2 regions of the Cobetia sp. cqz5-12 genome follow, and region 1 is predicted to be linked to the other one. Evidence: predicted binding sites of a transcription regulator. Region 1 holds the regulator's gene; the other holds the start of a gene.
What was found. Region 1 encodes sigma-54, which starts transcription at its own class of promoters, with help from an activator protein. Its sites were predicted from a motif close to TGGCACNNNNNTTGCTNT; they were not measured.
Positions count from the first base shown of each region.

Region 2: F8A90_RS07525 (aminomethyltransferase family protein) is a predicted target of sigma-54. The motif match lies at 2,319-2,336, and genes of this name have one in related genera.

Region 1 covers NZ_CP044522.1:802,812-807,994, reverse strand. The annotation lists gene lptA (lipopolysaccharide transport periplasmic protein LptA) at 1-482, shown strand, start outside; gene lptB (LPS export ABC transporter ATP-binding protein) at 486-1,223, shown strand; gene F8A90_RS03415 (RNA polymerase factor sigma-54) at 1,458-2,906, shown strand; gene hpf (ribosome hibernation-promoting factor, HPF/YfiA family) at 3,561-3,869, shown strand; gene F8A90_RS03405 (PTS sugar transporter subunit IIA) at 3,879-4,349, shown strand; gene rapZ (RNase adapter RapZ) at 4,487-5,183, shown strand, end outside.
Region 2 covers NZ_CP044522.1:1,760,065-1,765,247, forward strand. The annotation lists gene F8A90_RS07520 (helix-turn-helix domain-containing protein) at 1-627, opposite strand, end outside; gene F8A90_RS07525 (aminomethyltransferase family protein) at 942-2,087, opposite strand; gene glnT (type III glutamate--ammonia ligase) at 2,774-4,108, shown strand; gene F8A90_RS07535 (class II glutamine amidotransferase) at 4,226-5,143, shown strand; gene F8A90_RS07540 (protein glxC) at 5,143-5,183, shown strand, end outside.

The DNA of each region.
Region 1 (5,183 bases):
CCCCGGCCGCCATGGCGCTGGACAGCGATGCCAGCCAGCCGATCAACATCGCCGCGGACGCCCTGTCTCTCGATGACAAGGCCGGTACCGCCACTTACACCGGTCAGGTGGAGATGCGCCAGGGCAGCATGAAACTCGATGCCAGCCGCGTCGATATCAGCCGCGCCGGTAGCGGTGAGATCTCGCTGGTCAAGGCCACCGGCAAGCGTGCCTACCTGGAACAGCAACCCGCGCCCGACGAGAAGCTGGTCAAGGGCTGGGCCGACACCATCCGCTACCATGCACTGGAGCGTCGCGTGGAGCTGGTCGGCAATGCGCGGCTCGAAAAAGGCGATGACACCTTCGAAGGCGGCTACGTGGAGTACTTCCTCGACAAGCGCCAGGTGAACGCCAACAACAGCAAGACGGCACAGCAGACCGAAGGCGGTCGCGTGCACATGACTCTGACGCCGCGTGGCGCCAATGCCAGCAAGGAAAACTGAGTCATGACTGCTACTCCGCGTACGCTGAGCGCTCGCCATCTGGCCAAGGCCTACAAGGGCCGCAAGGTGGTCAAGGACATCTCGCTGGAGATCCGCCAGGGCGACATCGTCGGCCTGCTGGGCCCCAACGGCGCCGGCAAGACGACCTCGTTCTACATGATCGTCGGGCTGGTGCGCGCCGATGCCGGCAACGTCTCCATCGATGACAAGGACCTCTCCGCTGCCGCCATGCATCAGCGTGCACGCGCCGGCATCGGCTATCTGCCGCAGGAGGCATCGATCTTCCGCAAGCTGTCGGTGGCCGACAACATCATGGCGATTCTGGAGACCCGCAAGGACCTGGATCGCAATGGCCGCAAGGCACGCCTTGAAGAGTTGCTCGAGGAATTCAGCATCACGCACATCCGCGCCAGCGCCGGCATGAGCCTGTCCGGCGGGGAGCGTCGACGGGTCGAGATCGCCCGGGCACTGGCCACCGAGCCGGACTTCGTGCTGCTCGATGAGCCCTTTGCCGGCGTCGACCCCATCTCGGTGGGCGAGATCAAGAGCATCGTGCGCCAACTGCGCGATCGTGGCATCGGCGTGCTGATCACCGACCACAACGTGCGCGAGACACTCGATATCTGCGATACCGCCTATATCGTCGGCGATGGCCAGATCATCGCCCACGGTGACGCAGACTCCATCCTGGCCAACCAGCAGGTGCGCGACGTCTACCTGGGCCACGAGTTCAAGCTCTAGGGTCAGCAGATACGCTGAGCCCCACCGGAGGCGAAAGCTTCAAAAGCCGCTGCGTGATTTTATCGCGTAGCGGCTTTTTCATGTCTGACATCAGACGCATGCATGACGTCCATACCACCTTGGTGGAAACATGGCATGCAAGTTGCTTGAATATTCACGGCAACCACTTGTCAGTGCCCCGAGTCACGGTATAGCGTAGTAAGCACGTTCCTTTGCCGTGAATTGACTGACTCCATGAAACCCACCCTGCAACTCCGCCTCGGCACCTCGCTGACCATGACGCCGCAGCTTCAGCAAGCGATCCAGCTGCTGCAGCTGTCGACGCTCGACCTGCGTCAGGAGATTCAGCAAGCCCTCGAGTCCAACCCCATGTTGGAGCTCGACGAGGACTACGAGTCGCTGGATGTCGTCGAGACACAGGATTCGAGCGAGATCTCCACTGCCGACTCCTCGAGCGAGATTCCCGAGGAATACCCCCTCGACAGTGACTGGTCGGACCTCTACCAGGACCACGCCGGTAGCCTGACCAGCTCCGGCAGTGGCAGCGGGAGCGAAGAAGGGCCGGACTTCGATCGCAATACCAGTGTCGAGAGCCTGCAGGACCACCTGCGCTGGCAGCTGGCAATGACCGACCTCGATGGTCGTGAACGCCAGATGGCGGAGAGCCTGATCGATGCCGTCGACGGAGCAGGCTATCTGAGCCTGTCACTCGACGAGCTGGTCGATGGCCTGCGCGGCCAGGGTCTACCCGGCCTCAAGGCCTCCGAGCTCGAGCAGGTATTGTTGCGTCTGCAGCAGTTCGACCCGACCGGCGTCTTCGCCCGTGATCTGCGCGAGTGCCTGCTGCTGCAACTGGCACTGTTGCCGGATGACCTGCCGCTGCTGGCGCAGGCGCGACGCCTGGTACGTCAATTCCTCGAGGCACTGGGCAACGATGACCGCAAGCTGCTAAAGCGCCGCCTGAGCCTTGACGATGACGAGCTGGATCACGTCATCCGCCTGGTGCGCGCGCTCGACCCGCGTCCGGCATCCGCCTGGGGCGAGCCCGCCAGCGATTACGTGATCCCTGATCTGCTGGTGCGTCATACCCGCCACGGCTGGCAGGTCGAGCTCAACCCGGAAGCGCTGCCCAAGCTGCGCATCCAGCCGGAATACGCCGCGCTGATCAAGCGTGCCGACAAGTCCGCCGACAACACCTTCCTCAAGGACAACCTGCAGGAAGCGCGCTGGCTGATGAAGAGCCTGTCATCGCGCAATGACACCCTGCTCAAGGTCGGCCGCGAGATCATGGCGCGCCAGATCGACTTCCTCGAGCAAGGCGAGGAAGGCATGAAGCCGCTGATTCTGGCCAACATCGCCGAAGTGGTCGAGATGCACGAGTCGACCATCTCGCGGGTCACGACCCAGAAGTATATCCACACCCCGCGCGGCGTCTTCGAGCTCAAGTTCTTCTTCTCGAGCCAGGTCGGTGGCAGTGGCAGTGGCGACGCCCACTCAAGCACCGCCATTCGTGCCCGTATCCGCAAGCTGATCGCGGAAGAGCCGGCCCGCAAACCTCTCTCCGACTCTCGACTGGTCGATCTGCTCGCCAGCGATGGCATCGAGGTCGCACGCCGTACCGTGGCCAAGTATCGCGAGGCGATGGGCATCCCGTCCTCCAGCGAGCGCAAGCGTCTGGCCTGACGCGACACCTGCGGCTGCCATGCCCTCACCTCTACAGTGGCAGCCGCCGCCAACTTCAAGTGCTGGATCTTCCGCTCGCCAGCTTATGACTTCGCGGGTATCAGGCGCCTGTCGCGCGCCCTGTCACCCCGTCAACCGCTCGTCAATGCCCCATCATGGCCAATGACGGAGCACAGGATGATGGCAAAAATCTGCCGCTCCGGTAGTGCCATTCTACGTCAATCGCATGTTTTTAAAGTCACTTTTGCGCCTATTGCACGTGGATGACACTTGGTGACCTCTCCGACAGGCTGCTTGCTCCACGCAATCGAAGCGCCTGAAAGGCGACGTACATGCAGGGATTGGCGACGAAAACGCGCCTTCTTGCGCGTCTTTCACGCACCACCCATCAGACGCTCCCTTGAAGTCCACTCCGTTACCCCTCACTGAGTTGAAGACAAGCACTGAGCCACGATGCAGCGCAGCGTTGATCTTTGCGCAAAGCTTGGGCATTGTCGGTACAGACGCTCACGACATCTGACGCCACTGGCAAGGGTGCGAAAACATCACCAGACGGTGGCCGTCAAGCCTGTTGCAGAGCGTCCGATCAGGGTTTGCTCGTAGTCAAAAAGGGTTACAATTGAATGGCAACCCGCTGGATAAAGGAGCGTGTCCATGCAAGTGAATATCACCGGGCATCATGTGGAACTTACCGATCCTCTCCGCGATTACGTCAACGAGAAGCTCGCTCGCCTCGAACGGCATTACGACAACATCACCAATGTTCAGGTGACACTGTCGATCGAGAAGGAGCGCCAGCAGGCTGCCTGCACCTTGCACGCGGCAGGCGCTGACCTCCACGCCCTGGCAGAAGACCCCAACATGTACGCTGCCATCGACGCGCTCGCCGACAAGCTGGATCGCCAGCTGGTCAAACACAAGGAAAAGTCCCAGGCTCGCTCTCAGGGCACCGGGACCCGTTGACCTTCAGCCATGACACTTGATCAGATCCTTCCCCCCGAGCGCACGCTCTACGGCGTCCCCGGGGGGAGCAAGAAGCGGGTGCTTGAATTCTTCAGCACCTTCATCGCACAGAACATTCCCAGCCTGGATAGTCAGGAAGTCTTCTCGCGCCTGATCGGGCGCGAGAGACTGGGGTCGACCGGCATTGGCCACGGTGTGGCCGTGCCCCATGCACGCAGCCCGCATTGCAAGACGCCAATCGCTGCGTTTCTGAAGCTCGGTGAACCCATCGACTTCGATGCCATCGACGGAGAACCCATCGATCTGCTGTTCGTGCTGCTGGTACCTGAGGAAGCGGATGAGACCCATCTGACGCTGCTCGGGCAGGTCGCGGAATTGCTCAATTCCCCGACCAATCGCTCGGCTCTGCGCCAGGCAGACAGCCAGCGTGCACTCTTTGAGGCATTGACCCAAGCCATCGCCGAATTACCGGCGCGCTGAATGACAGGCCCGGACATCGTCCGGGCTTTCGTCTTGCTGGCCTTCCATCGGCCGACGTACAGCGCACTGATAGCGGGCAGCCTTCTGCCCCACCCCTGCATTCTTTCGACGTTGACCTCGCCCTTGGAGAGCACTTCATGAAGATCGTGATCATCAGCGGCCGCTCCGGCTCCGGGAAGTCCATCGCGCTCCAGGCGCTGGAAGATATTGGCTACTATGCCATCGACAATCTGCCCGGCATGCTGCTGGCACCACTGGTCGATCAGCTCGAAAAGGACAGCCCGGCGCGCCGGCGCATCGCGGTCTCCATCGATGCCCGCAACCTGCCGGAAGCCTTGACCCGCTTCCCCGAATTGCTCGACAGCGTCCGCCAGAGCGGCATGGACGTCCAGGTCGTCTACCTGACCACCGATTCACGAGTGCTGCTGGAACGCTACTCGGCGACCCGTCGTCGTCACCCTCTGACGCGCGACAACGACCACACCCTGGCCGAGGCCATCGAGATCGAGCAGAAGACGCTCGCTCCCATTCGCCAGAAGGCCGATCTGGTCATTGACTCGACCAACCTGAGCGTGCACGACCTGCGCTCGCGTATCACCGAACAGGTCGCCCAGCACAGCTCCCGCCACCTGACGCTGACCTTTGAATCCTTCGGCTTCAAGCATGGCGTACCGACCGACGCCGACATGGTGTTCGATGCCCGCTGCCTGCCCAACCCGTACTGGGACATCAACCTGCGCGGCGATACCGGTCGCGATGACAGCGTGGCGGAATTCCTGCAGCGCTACCCCACCGTCCAGGCGATGCATGACGATATCGCCGGCTGGCTGGAAC
Region 2 (5,183 bases), 960 kb from region 1:
GTCACCGGGCCCCATGTCATAGAACTTGTCTCCATGACGGTAGGTGAGGTTGCCGGAAAGCAGGTAGATGAATTCATGCCCGGCATGACAGAAGTTGGGGAAGACTTCGCTGGCATCATCCATGGTGATCAGGAAGGGTTCGTAGCGCTTCTTGGGGCCTTGTTTGTAGCTCAACAGTTGATAGGCATGGCCGACTTCCGTGCCGGTGCGTACCACCTGCATGCCTTGCCCGGCCTTGATGTGCTGGGCACCACGCCCATTGACATCGTAATCGCTGAACAGCTTCGAGATCGGCAGGCTCAAGGCATTGCACAGCTTGTTGAGGGTATCGAGGCTGGTGGACACCTGGGCGTTCTCCACCTTGCTGATCATGCCCTGACTGACACCGGCGATACGCGATACATCGGAAATCTTGTAGCCCTGCGAGACTCGCTGCTGCTTGAGCGCGCGCGCAATGTGCTGCTCAAGTCCCAGGCGCGTCTCGTCGGCTGCCGCGGTGATGGTCTCTTTCACCTCGGACTGCGCGGCAGGTTCTGCGGTCAGCGACGCGGTTTTCGTCTCAGTCGCTTTCGTGTCCGGCGCTGTCGGTTGAGGTGTGTCGGAGGAATGGGAGGATTCTCGCGGCATGGATAACTCCTGTGGCGGAGGTGGATGCGATAGGGATGAGCAGGCGGGACAAGAAACGCGTCCTTGTGGGAGTCATTGCGCGTCACCCGCGTGCGGATATCGGGTGAGATTATCAAGTTTACCGCCACCCCTCATCCACGTTGGTGGCCAGTCCTCGCGGCAAGCATGCCTCAGCCTGACTCCATGGCAGTGATGCAAGAGGCCTCCTCGACGCCATGCCGAGGAGGCCTCTCAGGTTTCACGCTATCCAGCATCGCGCGATTCGCGCTGTTGCCTCGGGGCTTTGGCTATTGCCTCGAGGTTGTGGCGTGCGATCAGCCGCGCGCCAGTCGCTTGGCCTTTTCCGGGTCATCGAAGGGCAGGGAATGACTGATGGCCGAGAGGCTGGTCTCGCCGTCAGTGCCGGTCTTGAGGGTCAGCGGGGTGCCATGCTCGGCATAGCCGGGTTCGAGACGTGCCAGCGCCATGGAGCGATCGCTCAGACGCGAGTACATGCCCTGGGTGATGACACCGACGCACTTGCCATCGGCGTAGATCTTGTCACCGATCTGGGCGACGTCTTTCGAGTCCAGCAGCACGCCGAAGACCTTGACGCGCTCCTTGCCCTGCAGCGCGAAGTGTTCGCTGGCGCCACGGAATTCGGTCTTGCCCGGTGAGACGGTGAAGTCCAGGCCCAGCTCCCATAGGGTGTCGCCCACCGGCTGGTCGGGATACGGGTAGGTTTCGGAATTGTCCGCCGGGTAGAACAGCAGGTGGCTCTCGACCCGCAGCCAGTCAAGGGTGCCGAAGCTGCACGGCTTGATGCCCATGTCGGCGCCATCTTCGAGAATCTGTTCCCACAGAGAGGGAGCGTCCTTGGCCTTGCAGAAGATCTCGTAGCCCCGCTCGCCGGTGTAGCCGGTGCGCGAGATCATCACGTGGTAGCCGAACAGCTGGGTCTGCAGATGGTGGAAGTAACGCAGCTCACGGATGCCCGGCACGTGACGCTCAAGGAAATCCACCGCGACCGGCCCCTGCAGTGACATGTCATGCATGTCGTCATCGAAGGTCAGGCTGACGGCACGCCCCAGGGCACTCTTGGCCAGCATTTCATTCGCGGTGCCCGTGCCGTGCACCACGAGGTAGGAGTTCGGTGCCAGGCAATAGACGATGCAGTCGTCGACGAACTTGCCGGCCTCATTCAAGACGCTGGCATACACCGATTTGCCCGGATACAGCTTGGACATGTCCCGCGTGGTGACGTAATCCAGCACGGCCTGGGCGTGAGGGCCATTGCAGTGGATCTTCTTGAGCCCCGAGACATCCATCAGACCGGCGCGGGTGCGAATGGTCTCGTGGTCATCGGCCGTGTCCGAGACGGCGTAATTCCAGGCGGTGCCCATGCCATTCCAGTCTTCAAGCTCCGCGCCCAGCTTGCGGTGTTGTTCGGCCAGTGCCGAGATGCGCCATGAATTCGCCATGCGTCCCTTTCTCCTGTGAGTCGTGCTGCCTAGCGTAGATGGGTAGTGCCGTAGTCCTGCTGATGTTGACGAAGATGGCGCGCAAGACGCGCATCCGCCGCAGGAAGTGTTGTTGTTCTTTCGCCTCTTCCGGCGCCTCTTCAGGCGCTTAACAAGGGCTTGTGCCTGTTGCTTGCCTTGCCTGATCGCACGAGGGTCGATTCTTGAAAGGAAAGAAACATTCCTCATGGTTAAGCAAGGGGCTTGCCAATTCCGTCAAAGGCCATGGCCACGGCAGCTCTTGAGCGAGTCAGGCGCCGCTTGGCAGCACGAATTCGGGCGTGAATATCAGCGCTTTGCGTCATGCTGGTGCGAAGAGGGAGCTCTGGGCACCGAAATGATGCCTATTTCGAGAAACGAGCAGGAATTTACTCAGGATCACCTGGCGTTTTCTATGGGGTAAAACGAGCTGGGAAAATAAATTCCCATGCAAAACAAGAGGTTGATGAAAAGTTCTGGGTGGCAACTGGCGAAATGGCATGCTGCATGCTTTTCTTTGGGGGAAATAAAGTTGACCAGCAGGAATCACAAAAACTCGTTTCATCCGCTATCTTGACGTGGCGAGTCACCACAAGGGGTCAGGTTTCCCGGGGTGGCAGACAGTGTCGAGGGAGATGGAACCCGGTCCGCTCTCAGAGGAAACCCAGATGTCACCCGAAAACGCGCAACAGTTCATCAAGGATCAAGACATTCGCTATCTGCTCGCGCAGTTCGTGGATATTCATGGCGCTGCCAAGACGAAGTCCGTGCCGGCCAATTGCCTGATGGATGTGGTCGAGAAGGGCGCGGGCTTTGCCGGCTTCGCCGTCAGTGGTCTCGGCATGTCGCCGGAGGGGCCGGACTTCATGGCGCGGGGTGATCTGAGCTCTCTGTCGCTGGTGCCGTGGCAACCGGGCTATGCGCGCATGGCCTGTGATGGCTACGTCAACGGCGAACCGTTCGCCAATGACAGTCGTGTGGTGCTGCTCAAGCAGCTGGAGCGCCTGAAGGAGAAGGGCTGGACGCTCAATACCGGGCTGGAGCCGGAATTCTCGCTGTTCCGCCGGGGGGAAGCGGGTGAGCTGTTGCCGGTGGACGAGAGCGATACCCTCGCCAAGCCCTGCTATGACTACAAGGGCCTGTCGCGTTCGCGTGAATTCCTCGAACGGCTGGTCGAATCGCTGCAGGCGGTGGACTTCGACGTCTATCAGATCGATCACGAGGACGCCAACGGCCAGTTCGAGATCAACTACACCTACAGCGATGCGCTGACCTCGGCAGACCGCTTCACCTTCGTGCGCATGGCCGCCGGCGAGATCGCCAATGACCTGGGCATGGTGTGCTCCTTCATGCCCAAGCCGCTGGCGGACCGCCCGGGCAATGGCATGCACTTCCACCTGTCCGTGTGTGATGACACCGGCCGCAACCTGTTCGGCGATGACTCCGACGCCCAGGGCATGGGCCTGTCACCGCTGGCGTACCACTTCCTCGGCGGACTGCTGGCGCATGCCCCGGCGCTGTGTGCCTTTGCCGCGCCGACCGTCAATTCCTACAAGCGTCTGGTCGGGGGTGGCAGCACCAGCGGCGCGACCTGGGCGCCAGTCTTCGTCGCCTACGGGGACAACAACCGCTCGGCCATGGTGCGTGTGCCCTACGGTCGCCTCGAGTTCCGCCTGCCGGACGCCGGCTGCAACCCCTATCTCGTGCACGCCGCCATCATCGCGGCGGGGCTGGATGGCGTGGCGCGCAAGCTGGACCCGGGCACGCCCCACAACATCAATCTCTACTCGCTGACCCCGAGCGAATGCGCCGAGAAGGGCATCGAGAAGCTGCCGCAGAATCTGGCCCTGGCCATCGATGCGCTCGAGGCGGACAGCATTCTGCGCGAGAGCCTGGGCGAGGGGATCTGCGCCGAGTTCATGCGCCTCAAGCGCGAGGAATGGCTGGATTACAACGCGCAGGTCAGTGCCTGGGAAGTCCAGCGCTACGCCGAATTCTTCTGATCTCATCCGGCGGCGCTCGCGGATCTCGCGGGTCATGTCAGACGAGGGTCGCCACTGTCACCACCACGCTCAAGACATCAGGCAGGAGACGTCTCCTGCCCGTGAGAGGACATCACCATGTGTGGAATCGTAGGGCTTTATCTCAAGAACCCGGCGCTGGAATCGCGCCTGGGGGAGCTGTTCGAGCCGATGTTGATCGCGATGACCGATCGCGGCCCGGACAGCGCCGGCTTCGCCATCTATGGCGATGAATTTGATGCTGGCATCAAGCTGACGCTGCAAAGCGATGGTGCCGATGAGGATTGGGAGGCGATCGCCAAGGGCCTGGGCGAGCAGGTCGGCACGGTGGCGGACTGGTTCAGCAATGCCAGTGTCGCGGTATTCAAGATCGCCGGGGAAGAGAGTGCCGTGCGCAGCTGGCTTGCCGACAGCGCCCCGCAGATTCGCGTGCTGAGCGTGGGGCAGAGCATCGAGATCCTCAAGGCGGTGGGCCTGCCGGCACATATCGCCAGCCTCTATGGCCTCAAGGGCATGCAGGGCAGCCACATCATCGGCCATACCCGCATGGCGACCGAAAGCGCCGTGACCCTGCAGGGCAGCCACCCGTTCTCCACCGGGCGTGATCTGTGCCTGGTCCACAATGGCTCGCTGTCCAACCACAACTGGCTGCGCACCAAGCTCAAGCGTGAGGGCATTAGCTTCGAGACCGACAACGATTCCGAAGTCGCCGCCGGCTACCTGACCTGGCGTCTGGAGCAGGGCGACAGCCTGGAAGCCGCGATCACCGGCGCCCTGAAGGACCTCGATGGCTTTTTCACCTTCACCATCGGCACGCGTGATGGCTTCGCCGTGGTGCGTGATCCGATCGCCTGCAAGCCTGCCGTGATCGCCGAGACCGATGACTACGTGGCCATGGCCTCGGAATACCGTGCCCTGGCCAGTCTGCCGGGCATCAAGGATGCCCGCGTGTGGGAGCCGGAACCCGGCCGCCTGTATCTGTGGGAAAAAGACACCGCCCGTTCGGAGGCCGCGTAATGATGAAGACACACGATCTGGCCGTTGAAGGGCTGCGCGA